DNA from 3 places in the Paenibacillus sp. FSL R10-2788 genome. Region 1 is predicted to be linked to each of the others. Evidence: riboswitches for the same ligand, from Rfam matches in the RefSeq annotation. Region 1 holds a riboswitch; each other region holds the start of a gene.

Region 1 (6,223 bases):
ATAAATTAGTAAATAGCGTCATTGGGGTCCGAAAGCCTCAGCAGGAGATCATGGTATCAGTAGCAGTAGCAGTAGCGGTAGCAGTAGTGGTAGCAGTAGCAATAGCAATAGCAATAGCAATAGCAATAGCAATAGCAGTTGACCCAGCAAATGATCATACTTCGGCGGTGTCGGACTCAGGAGTCCAGCAAATGATCATTCTTCGGCGTATCGGACTCAGCAGACCTTAAATGCAGGAAAATCCGTCATTTGGAGTATTATCGGACCGCATAGCCCCTATTGGCGAAAAAAACGCCTTATAAGAGCCAGTTTCTAAGGAATAGCTGCGCTGGAGTCCGATGGATTGCTGAAGAGGCGATAAATTAGTAAATAGCGTCATTGGAGTCCGAAAGCCTCAGCAGGAGATCATGCATCTAGCGCAGCTTAATAATCGAGCAGACGTCCATTATCATGCCATTGCCCGTACATTTTATTTTCTTTAGTGTTTGTTATGAATTTGTCTAATTTACTCTTAAATAAATCTGGCTGATGTTTATTGCTTTGGATCGTGTCGATCCGAACTCTTTTATAAAGGGGGGGAAAGGCCCGGAAATTCTCATATACTTGCCTGTCCTCTTTTAGCCTTTGCTCTATAATCTTATCTACTATAAAAGAATCAGGGTTCATATCAGGAAGTATCCGTTTTCCTTCAGCACTCATTAACCCCAGCTTTTCGAGGCGGCGGACCCGTTCTTTGTTCAATTCAGTCCAAGAGCTTTTTTTACTTCGGGGAGAGAGTCTTTGCGCCAGCTCTGTTTCCGAAATTTTCTTTTTCACTCCATCGATCCATCCAAAACACAAACATTCCTCAACTACGTCCAAATATAGCAACGTTTCTGGGTTTGGCGTCATACAAACGAGTACCCAACAAGATTGTTCAGTCTTACAATTCTCCTGCAGCCAAACTCTTAAATCTTCTCTCGTTTTTACTGTAATTAGATTTTCAATCTCCATAATTAAAATACAATTTCCTTTCTAGGTATGGAGTGGGGCAGATTGCCCATTAGTGTTTAAATAGCTTCCGCTGTTACCTGATACCAAAAAAGAGAATAGTCATTCATGGTGGAAGCGTGGCCTAACTGCCGTAACATAGTAGATACATTGCCTCTATGATAAGTCCCGTGATTGGCGACTTGCAACACAATTTCTGATAGGCGTGTTTGGCGGATTCCGGCGAATGGATTGTCAAGCAGAATGGTTTGCTCCAAATCGGATTGGTTGTGTAACCATGCTTTGTATTGTTCTGATAGCTGGGCAAAGATATTTACGTATTCATCCACAGAATCTAGAATGCTCAAATTTAGCGGGATACTTTGTTGAAAAGCCTCTGGCATGGCAGTGCCTGTTAATACAAGATACCACATCGTATCAACCGCATAGATATGGCTAAGGGCATGAGCGATGGTGGGAAATGGGCTGTTCACTTCTTGACTTAGCACAGAAGGCGGGAGTTCCTTGATTCTCCCCAGGATAGTTTGGTTTGCCCATGTGTGGTATTTAAACATTTCTACTGGATAATTTGTCATTCGTACATTCTCCTTTTGAATGGTCATGGATTTGTTTTTTGTTACTGTAGTTAATATAAAAGAAGAAGTATGACATCAGACTGTCATACTTCTTCATAAAGTTTGAGTGTGTTTTGAAGCTGCTCTTTTAAAATACCTCGCAATGCAGGGGGTTCGAGGACTTCGGCGCCGCTGCCAAAACTCAGCAGAATGGACCAAAGCCAACGTGCTTCCAATGGCTTATACACAGGAATTCGCATCGTCATGCTTTTATCGGAATGAAATTCCTTGTCGACTTGATGAAACTGATCCAAAGCTTCTGCCAAAGCCTCAGGGCCTACCCGGATCACTATTTCCTCCACCTGATCTGCCCTGTTTGAACAGCCAGCCTCTTTGGGTACCTCATGTTGCGAATGAAAGGTATCCTGCGTCAGGAACAAATTCAGCATCCGGGAAAGTCGGAACTCTCGATAGTCCTGCCGAGCCCGGCAATAACCATAGATGTACCAGTTGCTATATTTAAAATGAAGCTTTACTGGTTCCATTTCACGGGTTGTACGTTCATTTTTTACACTGATGTAATCAAAACGGACAACATTTCGTTCCGCTATAGCCGCACGTAAAAGAGGAAGTGCGTCAGGATCCGTACGCCGGGTTTCAAGATCCACCGCGAGACTAGAAGTCTGTGGCTCCGTTCCTATCGTTTGCAGCCGTTCAATGGTTCCTTGCGTATGCTCATCTTCAAACACGGAAGAGAGACTGTTAAGTACAGTAATCAGAGAAGTGACATCATACGAACGGAGCAGGCTTTTATCCATTTTATATCCGTCCATAATGCCATATCCACCTTTAGTACCCTGATACGTTACGACCGGGATGCCAGCGGCACAAATCACATCGATATCCCTATAGATTGTTCGCTGGGAAACCTGAAACTCTTCAGCCAGCTTGGAGGCAGATAAAACTTCGTGGTTCAATAGCTTGTAGATCATAGAAATCAATCGTTCCAATTTCATGTGTGCATTCCCACCCATTAGTTCATTTCGTGTTACAGCGTGATTATATCATAGATTTTTTCGGGCTAATTTTGGGAGGGAGGAGTTTTGTTGTTGGTGATGAAGAAATATCCTATGACAGAGTCTGACAGAGCCGATTAATTTATTTACAGATTAAATCCGCAGGCTCTGATAAATGATTAACAGAAATAATAGCATCGTTTTTTTTCACAGGTGGGGTCCAATATTGCTCATTCCCAGGCAGGTCATCGAACCATTCGGCGTCCTTTGGACAATCTAGAATCATGAATTTTCCGTATTCCTGATCTCTGGATTGATGGTATTTGAGATAGGCTTTCCCGTTATCAATGGCGAGAATTTCTATTTTTCCTGAGGTGTGGCTCATGGATAAGCGTACTCTTTTGCCAAGTCCTGAGGTTCTAGCTTTGGCTTCTTCTACAATTTGATAGACTTGCTCGAGCGGTAATACGAAATCCCGGTTTCCGGCAACGGGCCGGTTCACAAAGAAGTAGTAGGGTGTAACGCCAGCCCATGAAAGTCGGTCCAGTAGTTCCCCTAAAATAATGGGATCATCGTTGATGCCTTTGAGGATGGGAGTCTGATTTACGACAATTGCCCCTGCGTTGTGGAGAGCTTTAAATGCTTTTTTGGCTTCAGGTGTGATTTCACGAGGATGATTGATGTGCGCCATAACATAGATTCGTTTGTCTTCGGTAGAGTAAGTACGAATCAGCTCCAGCAGCTCTTCGTCTTCAGAGATCCGCATCGGATTAAATACGGGAATTTTGGAACCTAGTCTAATGATCTTAACATGCTCAATGCTTCTTAGATTTTCAATAATGGATCTTAGCTTCGGTGTGGAGAGAATTAAACTGTCCCCGCCCGTAAGAAGTACGTTGTTAATCTCCGGATTCTTTGCGATATACTCCAAGCCCGGAGAGACATCAGCCATCGCCTCTTTCACGTCATTTCGGAACAGACGCTTACGGAAACAGTAGCGGCAATAAGCCCCGCAGACCTCGGATACAATCAGTAGTGCAGTGGTTCTATACTTGTGCTGACAACCAGGTACCACATAATTCGTGTCCTCATCGGAGGCGTCCCAGCGCCCATACTCCAGCAGTTCACCTTCGTTAGGAATAACCAGCTTACGGATGGGATCATCTGGATCATCCCAGTTAATCAAAGACAGATAGTAGTCATTTACACGAAAAACAAATTTGTCTGTAATTTCTTTCAGATTCTCTTTTTCCAGCTCAGACAACATAGCTATTTTGTTAATATCCGTGAAGTACTTTACCTTTTGCACGTACATCTCTCCTTTGTCTCGTAGTGTGAGAAATGAGGGAGCCTTAGTGTCAAAGGCCAATCTACTGCCAGCAGGGTCAAAAAAAGCACAAAAAGAGACCCTTAGCAAGGGTCTCTGGTTATGTAAATAACATGAAAAGCAGACCCATCCACTGCTGACGAGGTTAGCTGACGGACTCGGGTAAGATGGTACCCTACATTCTAATGCTCAATGATTCGCCCCAATTAACTGGTTCCCCCGCTTTTCAACTGTAAAAGTTGGAAATTAAGCGTAGATAAAGTATACCCTATCAAGTTTTGAAAAGTCAAAAGAGAATCCTAGATTCACCTTCAATTGCTAGCGCTACTTCCGCCGAGTAGTTTAGGCAACAGCGTTAGCAGCTTCTCCCGGGTTAACGCATCACTAGAGTTCCATTTGCTTCCGTCGAGCAGATAAACATGTCCCTGACGTACTGCCGGGAGAGTGTTCCAAAGTGAACTGTCTAGTAATCGTTCCATCGCAGCTCGCGAGTCTTTGCGTTCCGGAATGAACATGAAGATATGATCTCCGGCGTAGGCAGGCAGTCGTGTTGGATCAACTTCGGCGAACCCTAACTCTTCGTCCAATATGGCTTGGATCTCTTCGGTCGGTTGTAAACCACATGGGGCATAAAGCGCAGTGGAGAATCCGGACATCCCCATAGCATATAGATGCTCTCCATGATCATAGACCAAAGCAGAGGCGGTTTCTCCAACTTGGAGAGTTGTCGAGTAAAGCTGCTGCCACATGGCAGCGTTTTTGATTGTGAATGACTCCAGCCATGCTTCGGCTTCGCGCTGTTTACCTAGCCAACTGCCTAATGTCCGCATTCGGTTGTCGAGAGGCGCAAATGAATCAAAGGTGAGTGTCGGAGCGATACCAGAAACTGCTCTGTAGGCTCTTTCATCACTATTTGCCAAAATGATCAAATCTGGGTTTAGGGAAGCGGTCAACTGCGGGTCCAGTGGAAACCCGACGTTGGCGAGCTTCTTAAGTCGATGTTTATAGACGCTGTTCCGGGCGAATGCTTCATCTCCACCGATAGGCTTTACACCTAACGCGAGAAGGTCGCCAAGTGTCTCGCCATGATAGACAATACGTTTCGCTCGTTCAGGAATTTCCACCTCATGACCCGTCCAATCCTTGACGGTAAGCTTACGACCTTGCTGATGTGCATATTGTCCGGGTGTAACTCCTGTTTTTTGCCGAAAGCGGCGGCTGAAATAGTATTCATCCGAGAAGCCGACCAGTCTGGCGATTTCCCGCAGTGGTTCAGTCGATTCCTGCAGGAATCGTTTGGAATGATTAATACGCAGATCCGTCAGGTATTCAAGCGGCTTTTTACCCGTAAGCTGTTGAAAGATCGGTGTATACTGCCAGATGGATATCCCCGCCCGTTCAGCCAACTGCTTCACGGTGATACTCTCTGTATAATGCTCCTGAATGAATGTTATGGTCTTTTCTACGGATTCCGTAGGACTTGGCAGGTGTTTGGAAGGGTAATTATGCTCAAAAAGTAGCAGCAGCAATTCTTGAAATCTTAATTGTCGCTTGAATTGTTGTACATCATCGGTATTATTCCTGTTCATGAGCAGCTCTTCGACTAGTCGGATTACCTTGGTGAACGGGTGCACAATTAACTCCCGTCTGCCGGAAAGCAGTTCTCCAGAATATCGTTTAGGATGCTTGGTTGTATAAATTGCTGTAAAGGTGATGAGGTAATAATACAACGTCAGCTCCTGGTTGTTCGTACTATAGGAGATTCCAGGAGATAGTAGATAACATTTATCCGTACTTAGTATCACGCTTTGATCATCGAGGTTCAATTGTCCGTTCCCTCCAGTAAATATGAGAAGGGTATAGTCCTGGGTTGTACGCGTTATAGAGCTTGAATCGGCAGCTTGAATCATCAGTTCGGCCTCGTTTAGCTGAAATAACAGAGAGTGGAGTGGGGGGCAGGACGATGATGTATGCAGCATGGGTTCAGCCTCCGTTCATTTGGTGAGAATGATTATCAATGAATTCATTGTATATAAAAAAAAGAAGCATATCAACAGCTGTTGACATGCTTCTTGCAGTTTTTTATCAGCCTTGTGTTAAACACTTCATCTCGGAAGGTTATTTCATATTCAATAGCTGTGGAATTTCGCCAAGCAGCCATTCTCTTGTTGTCGCATCACTTGAAGTCTTCATGATGTCTTGTGTATAGACATATCCGTTCTTGACGGCAGGAAGGCTCTTCCAGATAGGGCTCTTTAATAGATTCTCTGTGGATTGTTTTGCTTCTTCTGCCACTGGAGTCAAGATGAATATCCGGTCTCCGGCATATTCTTTCA
Region 2 (6,223 bases), 1.9 Mb from region 1:
GATAGAAGAGCTTTCCAAAGGAAATCAGCAAAAAATGGGCTTTATCGCCGCTGTCGTTCATAAACCGCAGATTCTGATTCTAGATGAAGCTTTCAGCGGGCTGGACCCAGTAAACGTGGAGCTGCTGAAAGATACGGTCAAAGAATTGCGTGATTCGGGAACAAGTATCCTTTTCTCTACGCACCGGATGGAGCATGTAGAAGAGCTGTGCCGTAACATTACGATTCTCGATCGTTCCAATACGGTCGTTCAAGGGGATATCCGCACGATCAAGAATGGCTACCCGCGGGAAGAAGTATTGCTGCGTACAGCTAATGAGGTAAAAGGTCTGGAGTCCATCGCAGGCGTTACAGCAGTGAAACGGCTGGAGCGTGGGTATCTGTTATCGATCAGTGAGATCGGTGCAGCACAGCGTATTTTACAGCAGGCGATAGCACAGGGTGAAGTGGAGCATTTTGAAATCAAGGAACCTACGTTAAACCAAATATTTATCAGAGCGGTGGGTGAATCTAATGAATAAGATGGGGACAATTATCGGCTTTACCTTTAAAAATAAAGTTAGAACGAAATCATTTATGATTACTACTTTGATTCTAGTATTATTGCTCAGCATAGGGATGAATCTTCCCTATATCATCGATCAGTTTAAGGGTGATTCGGCCAAAAGTGAAGTTACTCAAATTGCTGTGATTGCTGAAGAGGGAAATCAGGTTGCAGAATTGCTGAAGGCTTATACTGCGCCAGAGGGCATGCCACAGGCTAAGATAGTACAATATGCTTCTGCGGATGATGCCGAGTTAAAGAAAGCATTAGATGAAGAGACAGTAGAAGGTTATGTTACTTTTGCAGAACCTACTGGTGAAGGGCTTCCACCCGTTACTTATCACAGTAATGATGGGGAACTAAACGGAGATGTTCAAGTTTATCTTCAAAATGCACTTCAGCAAGCAAACACACAATTCATCGTTGGCGACAAGCTGACCTCTGAACAGATTGCTGCAATGTCAACACCAGTGCAGATTACTACACAACAGCTTAAGGCAGGCGGTGGCAGTGAAAGCTCTCAGGAGGACACTCCGGCCATTAACTACATTATCGTATATGCCATGCTTATGTTGTTCTTTATGTCCATTATGATGACAGGCAACATGATTGCCGCTGAGATAACCTCTGAGAAAAGCTCGCGGATTATGGAGATTCTCATTACAAGTGCCTCACCTTTAGCGCAAATGTTCGGTAAAGTTATCGGTGTTTTCCTAGTAGGAATATTGCAAATTGGGATCTTTGTCGCAGCGATCGTCGTCAATTTGACGCTCCCGCATAATGCGACTGTATTGGCTGATTTTGATCTCGATTTAGGCCAGCTCAATATTAACTTGCTGCTCTATGGATTTGTCTTGTACGTATTAGGTTACTTCCTCTATGCCTTGATGTATGCGGCTGTAGGTTCGATTGTCAGCCGTACGGAGGATCTCGGTCAGGCGGTAATGCCAATCATGATGTTAGGCTTCGTAGCGTTCTATGTTCCACTGTTCAGTATCTCCAATGCAGATACTCTAGTGGTTAAGATAGCGAGTTATGTACCTTTCACTTCACCATTGACGATGCTGCTCCGAATTGGTGTCGGTGAGGTGGCGATCTGGCAAGTCATTGTATCGCTGCTGATCCTGCTTGTGACTACCTTCATCTTCGGATGGCTGGCAGCCAAGATCTATCGTACCGGCGTACTGATGTACGGCAAACGCCCAAGTATTAAAGAAATCAGAAAAGCAATGAAAGCATACAAGATCTAAGAAGGCCCCATATAACTTTTAAGGAGTGCTAATGATGTCTACAAGCGAACAATATACCATTATGCTTTTAATGAGTTCGGTATCACTGGCTTCGGTTAGTAGAATGCTTCCGGATGGCTCCACTTTTATGGATTTCGTTCAAGGCGTATTGACCGGTGTTGCTATAGTGGGGATGTTGGCAGGATTGTGGATGTACAGTAAGGCGCGTAAGAGTAAGGCACAATAGTAGGTACTGAATTTTCGGGGGGGATCCTAACAGCCATTTATGGTTGCTGGGATATCCCCGTTTTTGCGTTGGCAATCTCTTTGTATACGAGCTGATATAGCTAACGGACCCAGCAACACTTAAATGCAACAATCATCGAGATTTGGCAAGATATCGGACACAATAGTCGCTATTGGCATGAAAAACGGTGAATTAGTAGCTCTTTTAACCAAATAGTTGCACTGGAGTCCGATACTATGCTCAAAAGGCGATAAACGTGCAAATAATGTCATCTGGGTCCGTAAGCCTTGCCTTGGTGGAAGATGATTAGGGCCTGCTTGAAGACGATCCGAGACGCTCATCGCTCGGGATTTCTACTGGAGTCCGAACGCCGGCCAAATTTGAGGAAAAGCTTCAATTAAAGGCTCCTGAGTCCGTTAGATGCTTCATGCGCTTAAAGATCGTCTGAATTCTAGTCAGTGACTAAATTATAGAAAGATTTGCGCTCGTTCGTATATCCGCTTGGTCGGTCATCTGCTCCCGTACAGCTCTAAGCTGTGCTTTCAGTGCAGGAACACTTTTTTGCAGAATAATGCTTATTTGAGAAAGAGGCAGCTTTAAGCCGTACCACAATACCTTCACAAGCTGTTCCTCCCAAGGTAATCCCTTAGCCGATAGAAGAGAGCGCCGGGCAAAAGAATCAGCACACTGGCGAATACAAGTGCGGTAAGCGTGGATAGAGAATAACTGAGGGTCGAAGTTATCCTGACGATATATTTTATGAAGCTCTGTGAAGGTGCGGATAGTAACCTTGTCTGCCTCATTAGATTGTTCTAATAACATGGAACTGAGTACGTAGACTTCATTAGTATACTTTTGAACACACTCTGCAAATTTAGCACTGTAGGTGGACACGGGAGGTAAGGGGTCAGGCATGGTGAACACGATCCTTTCAGAATGAGAGATTTGCTTGAATCTATAATATAGAAAAGTAAGAGATGGATTTATTGATAAGATCGGCGGTGTCTGGTTCCGGGCAACTGTGTTTCTGCTGGGAGGCAGTGGATAAAGCTTTGGAAGGTTTGTAGTAGAGCCGTTCACTTCTGGAATTGCTCCCCCCAGCTGCAACACTGTACAGACGCCCTTGCTGAATATGCCCTGCCAAGGATTTACCCTGGAGCTTGGCCTTTAAATCCTGCAAAGCACCCTGAACTAGCTCAAGCTTAACCTGCTCCCAATCTGAACCTTCGCGGCGGACCTTATCCAGCGCTTCCTCAAGACGGCAATGACAGATAGCCCGTAAAAAAAGAACTCCATTTAATGAGATCGAAATTTTTGGTGTTGGCAGAGATTAGACAAGCCCCCCAACTGCAACCTCCCTTACAGGTGAGCTTCAGAATACCATAACGGCAGCCTTCAGCCCCTTCCATTCCATAGTGAATAGGCTCGGGTTCATCCAATACAAATACTTCAATGCGGGATAGTCTGCGCTGGTCCATAGTAGGGTTCCTCCTTAGATTTCCAAAAGCTTTAAGTCTACATGATGAGTGACACTAGCCTTTTCTACACAGGCGAGCATTTCCATTTTATTCTCACAGACTGCGGTATGCTCTAGCCATAGTCGGAACTTCTCTTTCCGTATAACAGATAGATGTAAGGGAAAGGTGCTGCGGGATCTCAAGACATACCAACCGGCGCTTACATCTTTCCAAGGCTCCTTGAAGGCTGTAAACCACGGGAGTTTTTGATGCGATGACCAATCCTGCTGCTGTTGTTGTTCTCGAATTTTTTTATATATTTCATATACAATCTTAGAGTCTAAACAGTCTTTACAAGAAGAAGGTGTACTGAATTGGCGAAGGGCTTGGATCTGGTTCTGGCCAAATGCATAACCTACAATGTACCTGTGATTATTTTCTTCGAACCACAAGGCCCCGAAACAAACGTAATTTAGACTTATCGGCTCAAGCAGCCCTTGATGTATCCCTAAATAATAGTGCTTCAAAACATTCACCCCATCCAGCGTGCTATCACCTAATAGGCTCAGGTAACGCAAAAACCGCAGCAAGAGGAGGACCTCTGCTGCGGTTTTGGATTACAGGCAGATATACCTGGGCCAAAGCGTGGCGGATCAAGGGTCTCTCTCTTTACGCTTACGAGGTTAGCTGTCGGATTCGGACGGTGAGAGTCGCCCTACCTATTGAGACTTACGCAGTCTCCTTTGGATTCACCCCAAGTAGGCCAGGTGGCCTGATGGTTCCCCCGTTCCCTGCGAATGCAGGAACTCAGCGTTGATTGTTTTTCATGAATTAGATTCAACCCGAATCATACTCTTTTCAAGATTTTCTGTAAAAAACGGAAAATGTTCTTTTAGAGCGATTTTAACCATATCCTGCCGACTACGACTGAAAAACGAGGTAAATAGGTATTTATGGCGTGTTATCGCGCCTCTTTCTCGCTCAACCTCAGCTTCTTGCGTTTCAACCTATAAAGGGAATTTGCAGTATTTTCGCTCTAAAAAGGTGAATAAAATCACATGGGTTATAGATAGCGATTAAACGCTCGAAACTCGAGTAAACAAGAGATATAGAGAGATTAGATATCAAGTAAGCGCTATCTAATGGGAAAATAGTTTTTAATTTGCATTATTTTGGCATCATTCAGGTTTTACAAGTCTTCGTGCATAAGAGTATGATTACTCCTGTTTCAACGACAATCGAATATTTGATCCGCTTAATTTCCGATAAGGAAAGCGGGGGAACCAACAATCGGCAGCCGATGTGAGAGTCGGAAGCTGATTATGGGGTGAATCCTGTAGAGGGTGCGAGTGAGCTCGCATCTATACAGGTAGGGCGACTCTCACCGCCCGAATCCGACAGCTAACCTCGTAAGCGTATGGAGAGAGGATGAGTGCAATGTGACCGCTAGCGAGCCACAGAGGAGATCCTTTGTGGCTTTTTGCTGTGCTCTTAGAAGCAAAGCATTTATGGAGGCCTCCCCCAAGAGGTCGCTAAATTCATCATTAGCGGTATTTGTAAGGCAGCGTCTAATGACGTGACACAACCGAGCTTTAGGTTGTGCCCGAAAATGACGATAGGTCAACATCCTTTCGGAGATTTTCGTTGCCTCCTTGTTGTAAATGAGCAGGAGGAGAAAAAAGAGATGACGGATCAGAATGAATATGTGCTTGTATGTGCGCCTACAAAGGCGGGAGAACATTTCATTAAACTTCTGAAGTTCAGGGGTATTAAGATGGCGGGATTAACCAACAATCTGGCTGAGAAAGCTTTACTAGAGGAGCTCGGAATCGAGCAGGTTATTCTAGTGGATACCCGCCATCAGAGCACTTGGTTTCGCCCATCGTTCCCGGTAGGCAGGGTATATCTGTTTGAGAGCAGCTTTCCGCTTTGCTGCCGCTATATTCAGATGTGCCGTACCTGGACGACACAGCCAATTTTTGTGATTACAAGTTCTATAAATCCTAGATTGGTCTATAAAAGACTTGGTGCGAGCTATGTAATCTATTCCCATAGTGGTGATGCTGATTTTCTAATCGATAGATCACCTCATCAAGGATAATGGAAGGAGTGCGGAAGATATGATGGATCTGTATATGGTGGCTTCGTTAGCTGTAATTTACGGGTTATTTTATGGCTTTATGCGCTGGTGCGCAGGTGTAGTTGAGGATACGGGGAGGGATAAGCTGTGATTCTAGTAATCGCTGTTACCCTACTGTTGTTTATATATCTGGTTTACGCGTTGATTCATCCTGAGAAATTTTAAGGAGGGGCATTCATGGGCATTTTGCAAATAGTCGTCGTAATTGTAATTCTCATCTTGCTGGTCAAGCCGATGGGAACGTATTTATATCATGTATTTTCTAACGAACCGAATCGTACGCATCGCTGGTTTGCAGGCACAGAGAAAGGTATTTATAAGCTGATCGGCCTGAAAAAACGGGACGGAATGTCCTGGAAGAAGTATGCACTCAGCTTTGTTTTAACTAATATCGTACTGGTTGCTTTCAGTTATATTTTTCTAAGATTACAGCGGGGATTGCCGCTGAACCCGAATGGAATTGCCGATATGGAACAGACGCTTTCATTTAATACGGTGATCAGCTTTATGACCAATACGAACCTGCAGCATTATAGCGGGGAGACGGGATTATCGTATTTTTCACAAATGGCAGTCATTACGATGATGATGTTCACGTCTGCAGCGA
Region 3 (6,223 bases), 3.4 Mb from region 1:
ATAGTTTCTGCCTCCTTACAGGGACAAGCCCTGTATTGTTAGATGCAAATTGACATTAGTTTTATGAAATAAGTCATTGACAATTAATGCGCTTTCTTTAAGTATACCGAAATGCTGGGGAGGTTGTAAAGAAAAGAGTACGTAAAAAAAATACATTGAAGGCAATATAATTGCGAGTGATATTTCACATATCGCATAAAGATATGTTATACTTGTAATGTGTCGGTAAGTGGTAATTTGGTTATCATATTACATGAAACAATTTATTAACTCATATTTCGGAGCAGCTTCCATGAACTAAGCTTTGGCTTAAGATGTGCGTAATGCTTCGCAAAACTTAAAGGAGGAACAATATCATGGCTATCGTGAACGTGTCTGACCAATCCTTCAGTAACGAAGTGGAAGGTCAAGGTACTGTAGTAGTAGACTTCTGGGCTCCTTGGTGTGGTCCTTGTAAAATGCTCGCTCCAATCTTGGATGAATTGTCCACAGAGCTGGGAGACGACGTGAAAATTGCAAAATTGAATGTGGATGAGAATCCGGAAACGGCTTCCCGTTTTGGTGTTATGAGTATCCCAACTCTGATCTTCTTCAAAGATGGTCAACCGGTAGATAAAGTTGTGGGACTGAACTCCAAAGAATCCCTGAAAAATATCGTAGCAAAACATCAATAATTGATAGATGCTACTGTTCGGGCCTCGGCCCTGCCACTCAGCGCCTTCGGTTCATTCCGGAGGCGTTTTGTGTGCTGAATGCCAACTAATCATGGGTCCAATTTAGCTGGAGGGGATCATCTTGGACAATATCCGCAATAAACTGGCACTACTACCCGATCTGCCTGGCTGCTATCTGATGAAGAATCAGGAAGGCACTATTATTTATGTGGGCAAAGCGAAGGTACTCAAGAATCGGGTGCGGTCTTATTTTACAGGCAGTCATAATGGTAAAACGCAGCGGCTTGTCGCTAATATTGCTGATTTCGAATACATCGTTACGTCCAGTAACATGGAAGCGCTCATTCTAGAGTGTAATCTGATTAAGAAACATATGCCGCGTTATAATGTGCTTTTGAAAGACGACAAGACGTTTCCTTATATAAAAATAACGAATGAAACTCACCCGCGCCTTGAGGTTACACGCCGGGTGATTAAAGATAAAGCAAAATATTTTGGCCCTTATCCTAATGCTTATGCTGCTCAGCAGACAAAAAAGCTCCTAGATCGTATGTACCCGCTTCGTAAATGCGGTGTGATGCCAAAGGAGGTCTGTCTTTACTATCACATGGGCCAGTGTCTGGCACCGTGTGAGAAGGAGGTTCAGAAATCCGAGTATGAGCAGATTACGCAGGATATCGCTGCTTTTCTAGGCGGAGGTCATGAGGCGGTTAAAAAGGATTTACAGCAAAAAATGCAGGAAGCTGCTGAGGAGTTATATTTTGAGCGGGCGAAGGAACTGCGGGATCAGATTATCCATATCGATGCATTGATGGAGAAGCAGAAGATCAACACTACAGATACTAAGGACCGGGATGTATTTGGTTATGCTGTAGACAAGGGATGGATGTGTGTACAGATTCTGTACATGAGACAAGGGAAGATGATTCAGCGCCATTCCTCCGTGTTCCCGTTCTATGGTGAAGCCTACAGTGACTTTATGTCTTATGTGACGCAGTATTATAGTGATAATCCCGCTTTGCCGCAGGAGATTCTGCTGCCGGATGTGCTCGATGAGGAGTCTCTGGCTAATAAAGAGACTAAACCCGAGATCGCCATAGCTGCTCCAGCAGAAGCGGATTTACAACAGGGTGAAGATACTCCTGAATCGGCTGAAGAGGCTGAGGCACGTGCGACGGCGGCGGAGGAAGCTGCGGCAGCAGGGATCGTGGATGCCGCTGGCGGTGCTTCCATTCTGCAGGAGTGGCTGGGCATTAAGGTGCTTGTGCCACAACGCGGTCTTAAGAAGCAGATGGTTGGCATGGCTTGTCAAAATGCAAGAGTGGCTATCGACGAGAAATTCCGGCTGATTGAACGGGATGAAGAGCGTACCTCTGGAGCAGCGATCAGCTTAGGCGAGAGCTTGGGGCTTGAACGCTTGAGCCGTATTGAGGCGTTTGATAACTCGAACATTCAGGGGACTAACCCGGTCTCTGCGATGGTTGTCTTCATTGATGGCAAGCCTGCACGAAAAGAGTATCGTAAATATAAGGTTCGTACGGTAGTGGGTGCGGATGATTATGGAACGATGCGCGAGGTCATTCGGCGGCGATATGAACGGGTGTTGAAGGAGAATCTTCCGATACCGGATCTTATCGTGGTCGATGGAGGGAAAGGGCAAATCTCCTCTGCTATTGATATTCTGGAGAATGAGCTGGGATTATTCATTCCGGTCTGCGGCCTTGTTAAGGATGATAAGCATAAGACGGCTCAGCTTTTGGTTGGAGATCCGCCAGAGCCTGTCGCGCTAGCCCGGGACAGTCAGGAATTTTACCTTTTGCAACGGATTCAGGATGAGGTCCATAGGTTCGCGATCACCTTCCACCGTGAACAGCGCGGGAAGTCCATGGTTACCTCCAAGCTGGATTCTATACCTGGTATAGGTGAGAAGCGCCGTAAAGCGCTGCTTAAGCATTTCGGATCGCTTAAGAAAATTAAAGAAGCCTCCGTGGATGATTTCCGTACACTTTCTATTGGAGAAAAGCTGGCAAGACAAATTCTTGATGCGCTCAAGGACGAAGAGCCAACCTCATAGCAATGATGACAAAAGAAAAAGGGTATCACAGCAGCGACTAAAGCTGCTATGATGCCCTTTTTTTAATTTGGTTATAGGATGTACACTATTTTATTTTCTTAAATCAAAGAAGAAGGCTCCACCGGCTTAGGTTTCTGTGGTGGATTAAATCGATAGACGATGTAAGCGACTATGAACGGCATAATAATCGCGAAGATACCCGCGCCTACATTTACGCTCTCCTTCATAAAGATCAGCGTAGCGCCCATCAGGATGCTGTCAAACACGACGTGGCTGAACATGACAGCAATAAATCCGTAACGAAGGAAAATATAACTGAACAGCAGCCCGATTACGGTCAGCTCAATCGGACGGGAGCTGATGGGATAGATCGGATATAACGTATGGCCAAACGCCCAAACCAGCGTGGTGATCAAGCAAGCGACGAAAGTGTTCCGGAACACCTTTTTCAGCATAGGGATTCCGAAAAAGCGATAAATGGCTTCCTCAGATAAACCAGCGAGCCATGCGACGATAGGCAGAAGCCAAGCATATCTCATGTTATAAGGAGACTGGGTGGCGTCTGTAGTAGACCAATTGTGCAAGGTAAACGATAATATGATGAACATAACCGTCTGCACCCCTAGCAGAACGAAAGCCCACATGTATCCAGCCCGGATACTATCCAACACATATTGTCCATAGCCGGGCTCTTTGGCGCGGGGCCAAGGGTTCATGCCTCCCTCTTTTCGCCATAGGCCATTGCCGCCCACTAAAGAGAAGTAAAGCAAGGAGGACATCAGCAGGCTGTATAAAGCATAAATGATAAACATAATGACAGAGGTAATCTGTGCTTCTAGCCCTTCGCCTGTTGATTCAGGCAGCATATTATAGGTGCTGATCATCATGATTACAAAATAGGCTGAGCTTAGGAATACCCCACGTTTAAAGGAAGTATGCTCTCTTCTAAGAATACTGTAGACGAGTGCCAGAATTCCTAAAATCAGTGTGGGTATACCGTAACCGAATAATGTCAGCTTTTCCGCTAAAGAGGTCTGTCCTTGTACGTAGGAGGTATGCCAAGCCGGTGCAGTGAATCCGGCATTAAAGCTGGAGACCTGCTCTCCACTGAAATCAAAATAATAGTGCAATAAGGATTCGCCGACCTGAACAGTGCTATCCGTATACACCAGCCCATGGCTTCCTGTATTCGATTCAATTTGTAGCTTGGCAGGATTTACTTCCCATTCCTGAAGCCAAGGACGAGCAAGATTCTCCTTCTGCGCTAGAGTGAGGTCAGCTCCCTTGTCCTCTTTTGCACCAACGGAAGCAATGCCAGCCCCCTCTTCGGAGGCAACTTTTGCAGCCTTTGAGAAAGCGACAATCTCGCCGGTATACATATTGAGGTCAACAATGATTTGCGGCTCTTGATCCGCTGACGGAGTAAGCGTTGCACGAAAGACATCAAAAGGATATTTTTGATCCAATTTTTTCTTGGTATAGTCCTCCACAAGCTTCTCGCGAGACATATAACCATAAAAGGAAGAGTCCGTCTCGTAAAGTACATTCCATTGATCGTTTGGTGCTTCGGTGTAATTGAGCTTTTGTTCTGCGAATAATACGGCTTGGTCACGGGCTTCTGCCTTGCTAATGACGGTGGTATCTTCCCCTGTAGAGCTGCTTAGCAGCGAAGGGGAAATCTGAAACATAATAAATAGAATAAGACCGATAATGCCCGAGATGATGAGCCTCTTGGAGAGGGCACGTTGCTGTAGGGGCTGGCCGACGGGATTCATGTAACGCCTCCTTGTTATGTACTGACAATATTATGTTCCATTATAGTATTAGTGCCTGGCTGGTTACAAAAAACATTATATGTTCTTTTTATGGGTAATAGAGATAGTATAGAATAGTCATGTGAATTTATACCATGAATTTTATCGTGTTCATTTGTGTACGAATGGTGAGAATCGGTGTAATTGCAGGGAAAACACGGAAAAGTGATGAGAAAAGGTACTCCATTTGATGCAGTCTCTTTAAACCGCATTTTTTCATGTGAATGAGCATTAATTGTGTCTTTGTGAATTCACTAAATAACGTATATAATTTGTATGCAATTGTATAGTAGCCGAATTTCTGGTGAAAACGGGGGAACCATAAGAAGTGATGAAAAGTGGAGTGTACAAGATAAATGGCACTTTCATCAGGGGTGAATTTCGTTCTAGGAACGAATAGGGCAGCCTGCACAGTCCGAATCCGACAGCTAACCTCGTAGGCTAATTTACTGCAGGAACCAAGTCAGCATTGGTTTTCCAGTGCTTTTTTTGTTGGAATTTTTGATAAGAAGGTGAGCAAAGTGGCTTCACAGTTTCGCAGGATTTCTGAATTTAAGTTTCTGAAGCTCTCGCCGCCGCAGATACTGGTGCTTGGTTTTGCATCGATTATTCTGATAGGGGCCTTGCTGCTTATGCTGCCCATCTCAAGCACAAGCGGGAATTCCGTAGAATTTATTGATGCATTATTTACTTCAACTTCGGCAACCTGTGTAACAGGGCTTGTTGTGCTGGATACCGGAACTTCGTTCACGATTTTTGGGAAAACCGTAATTATGATCCTGATCCAGATCGGCGGCTTAGGTTTTATGACCATGGCCACTCTATTTTCACTGGTGTTAAAGCGTAAAATATCTTTGCGGGACAGGCTAATCCTACAGGAAGCCATGAATCAAGGCTCTATGGAAGGAATTGTGCGGCTGATCCGAAGAGTCCTTATATATTCTCTTGTCATAGAAGGCTGTGCCGCTTTGCTGCTGTCTATTCGCTGGGCTTTTGATATGCCACTTGGAAAAGCGATTTATTTTGGCGTATTTCATGCGGTGTCTATGTTTAATAATGCGGGGTTCGATATTTTTGGGGATTTTCGCAGTTTAACTGATTATGTATATGATCCGCTTGTGAATATTATTGTGATGTTTCTGATTGTCTCCGGCGGGATTGGTTTTATTGTAATGTCAGATCTGGTGGAGTTTCGGGTAACCCGCAGGCTGTCTCTACATAGTAAAGTTGTCCTGTCCACCAGCACAGGGCTGATTCTGATCGGAGCTTTGGTTATTTTTATATTCGAGTTTACTAACACTCGTACCCTGGGTTCACTGAATTTTGGCGGTAAAATATTATCAGCCTTCTTTCAATCCGTGTCTCCCCGTACGGCTGGCGCGAACACAGTTGATATTGCTGGACTTCGGCAGGCTACACAATTTTTTATAGTGATTCTTATGTTTATTGGTGCTTCTCCAGGCTCAACGGGCGGCGGGATCAAGACAACAACCTTTACGATGATGATTGGTGCTGTTATTGCTATGCTGCGTGGACGGGAAGATGTTGTGTTGTTCCGTTATCGGCTGGCTCAAGAGCGCATCTACAAGGCATTAACGATCACACTGCTGGCTTTGTTGTTAATCGCCTCTGTGTCGATGATACTCTCCACAACTGAAGAC

Evidence for each region. Region 1 has a riboswitch for cyclic di-AMP ahead of NSQ50_RS10680 (KamA family radical SAM protein). Riboswitches for the same ligand answer to the same signal wherever they lie in the genome.
Region 2: linked by a shared signal. The riboswitch ahead of NSQ50_RS02655 (hypothetical protein) and the one ahead of NSQ50_RS10680 (KamA family radical SAM protein) in region 1 are both predicted to bind cyclic di-AMP.
Region 3: linked by a shared signal. The riboswitch ahead of NSQ50_RS25900 (TrkH family potassium uptake protein) and the one ahead of NSQ50_RS10680 (KamA family radical SAM protein) in region 1 are both predicted to bind cyclic di-AMP.

What each region holds. Positions count from the first base shown of each region.
Region 1 covers NZ_JBBOQA010000001.1:2,464,342-2,470,564, forward strand. Annotated here, with positions in the region: gene NSQ50_RS10665 (YdeI/OmpD-associated family protein) at 424-993, opposite strand; gene NSQ50_RS10670 (DinB family protein) at 1,050-1,565, opposite strand; gene NSQ50_RS10675 (helix-turn-helix transcriptional regulator) at 1,649-2,560, opposite strand; gene NSQ50_RS10680 (KamA family radical SAM protein) at 2,703-3,875, opposite strand; cyclic di-AMP (ydaO/yuaA leader) riboswitch at 4,007-4,150, opposite strand; gene NSQ50_RS10685 (helix-turn-helix domain-containing protein) at 4,199-5,866, opposite strand; gene NSQ50_RS10690 (ABC transporter substrate-binding protein) at 6,006-6,223, opposite strand, start outside.
Region 2 covers NZ_JBBOQA010000001.1:589,269-595,491, forward strand. Annotated here, with positions in the region: gene NSQ50_RS02630 (ABC transporter ATP-binding protein) at 1-520, shown strand, start outside; gene NSQ50_RS02635 (ABC transporter permease) at 513-1,793, shown strand; gene NSQ50_RS02640 (hypothetical protein) at 1,825-2,019, shown strand; gene NSQ50_RS02645 (hypothetical protein) at 2,482-3,129, opposite strand; gene NSQ50_RS02650 (hypothetical protein) at 3,273-3,497, opposite strand; gene NSQ50_RS02655 (hypothetical protein) at 3,512-4,066, opposite strand; cyclic di-AMP (ydaO/yuaA leader) riboswitch at 4,135-4,299, opposite strand; cyclic di-AMP (ydaO/yuaA leader) riboswitch at 4,719-4,908, shown strand; gene NSQ50_RS02660 (hypothetical protein) at 5,086-5,577, shown strand; gene kdpF (K(+)-transporting ATPase subunit F) at 5,704-5,781, shown strand; gene kdpA (potassium-transporting ATPase subunit KdpA) at 5,794-6,223, shown strand, end outside.
Region 3 covers NZ_JBBOQA010000001.1:5,829,611-5,835,833, reverse strand. Annotated here, with positions in the region: gene NSQ50_RS25920 (YqzM family protein) at 1-2, opposite strand, end outside; gene trxA (thioredoxin) at 357-674, shown strand; gene uvrC (excinuclease ABC subunit UvrC) at 796-2,748, shown strand; gene NSQ50_RS25905 (CPBP family intramembrane glutamic endopeptidase) at 2,847-4,523, opposite strand; cyclic di-AMP (ydaO/yuaA leader) riboswitch at 4,844-5,021, shown strand; gene NSQ50_RS25900 (TrkH family potassium uptake protein) at 5,084-6,223, shown strand, end outside.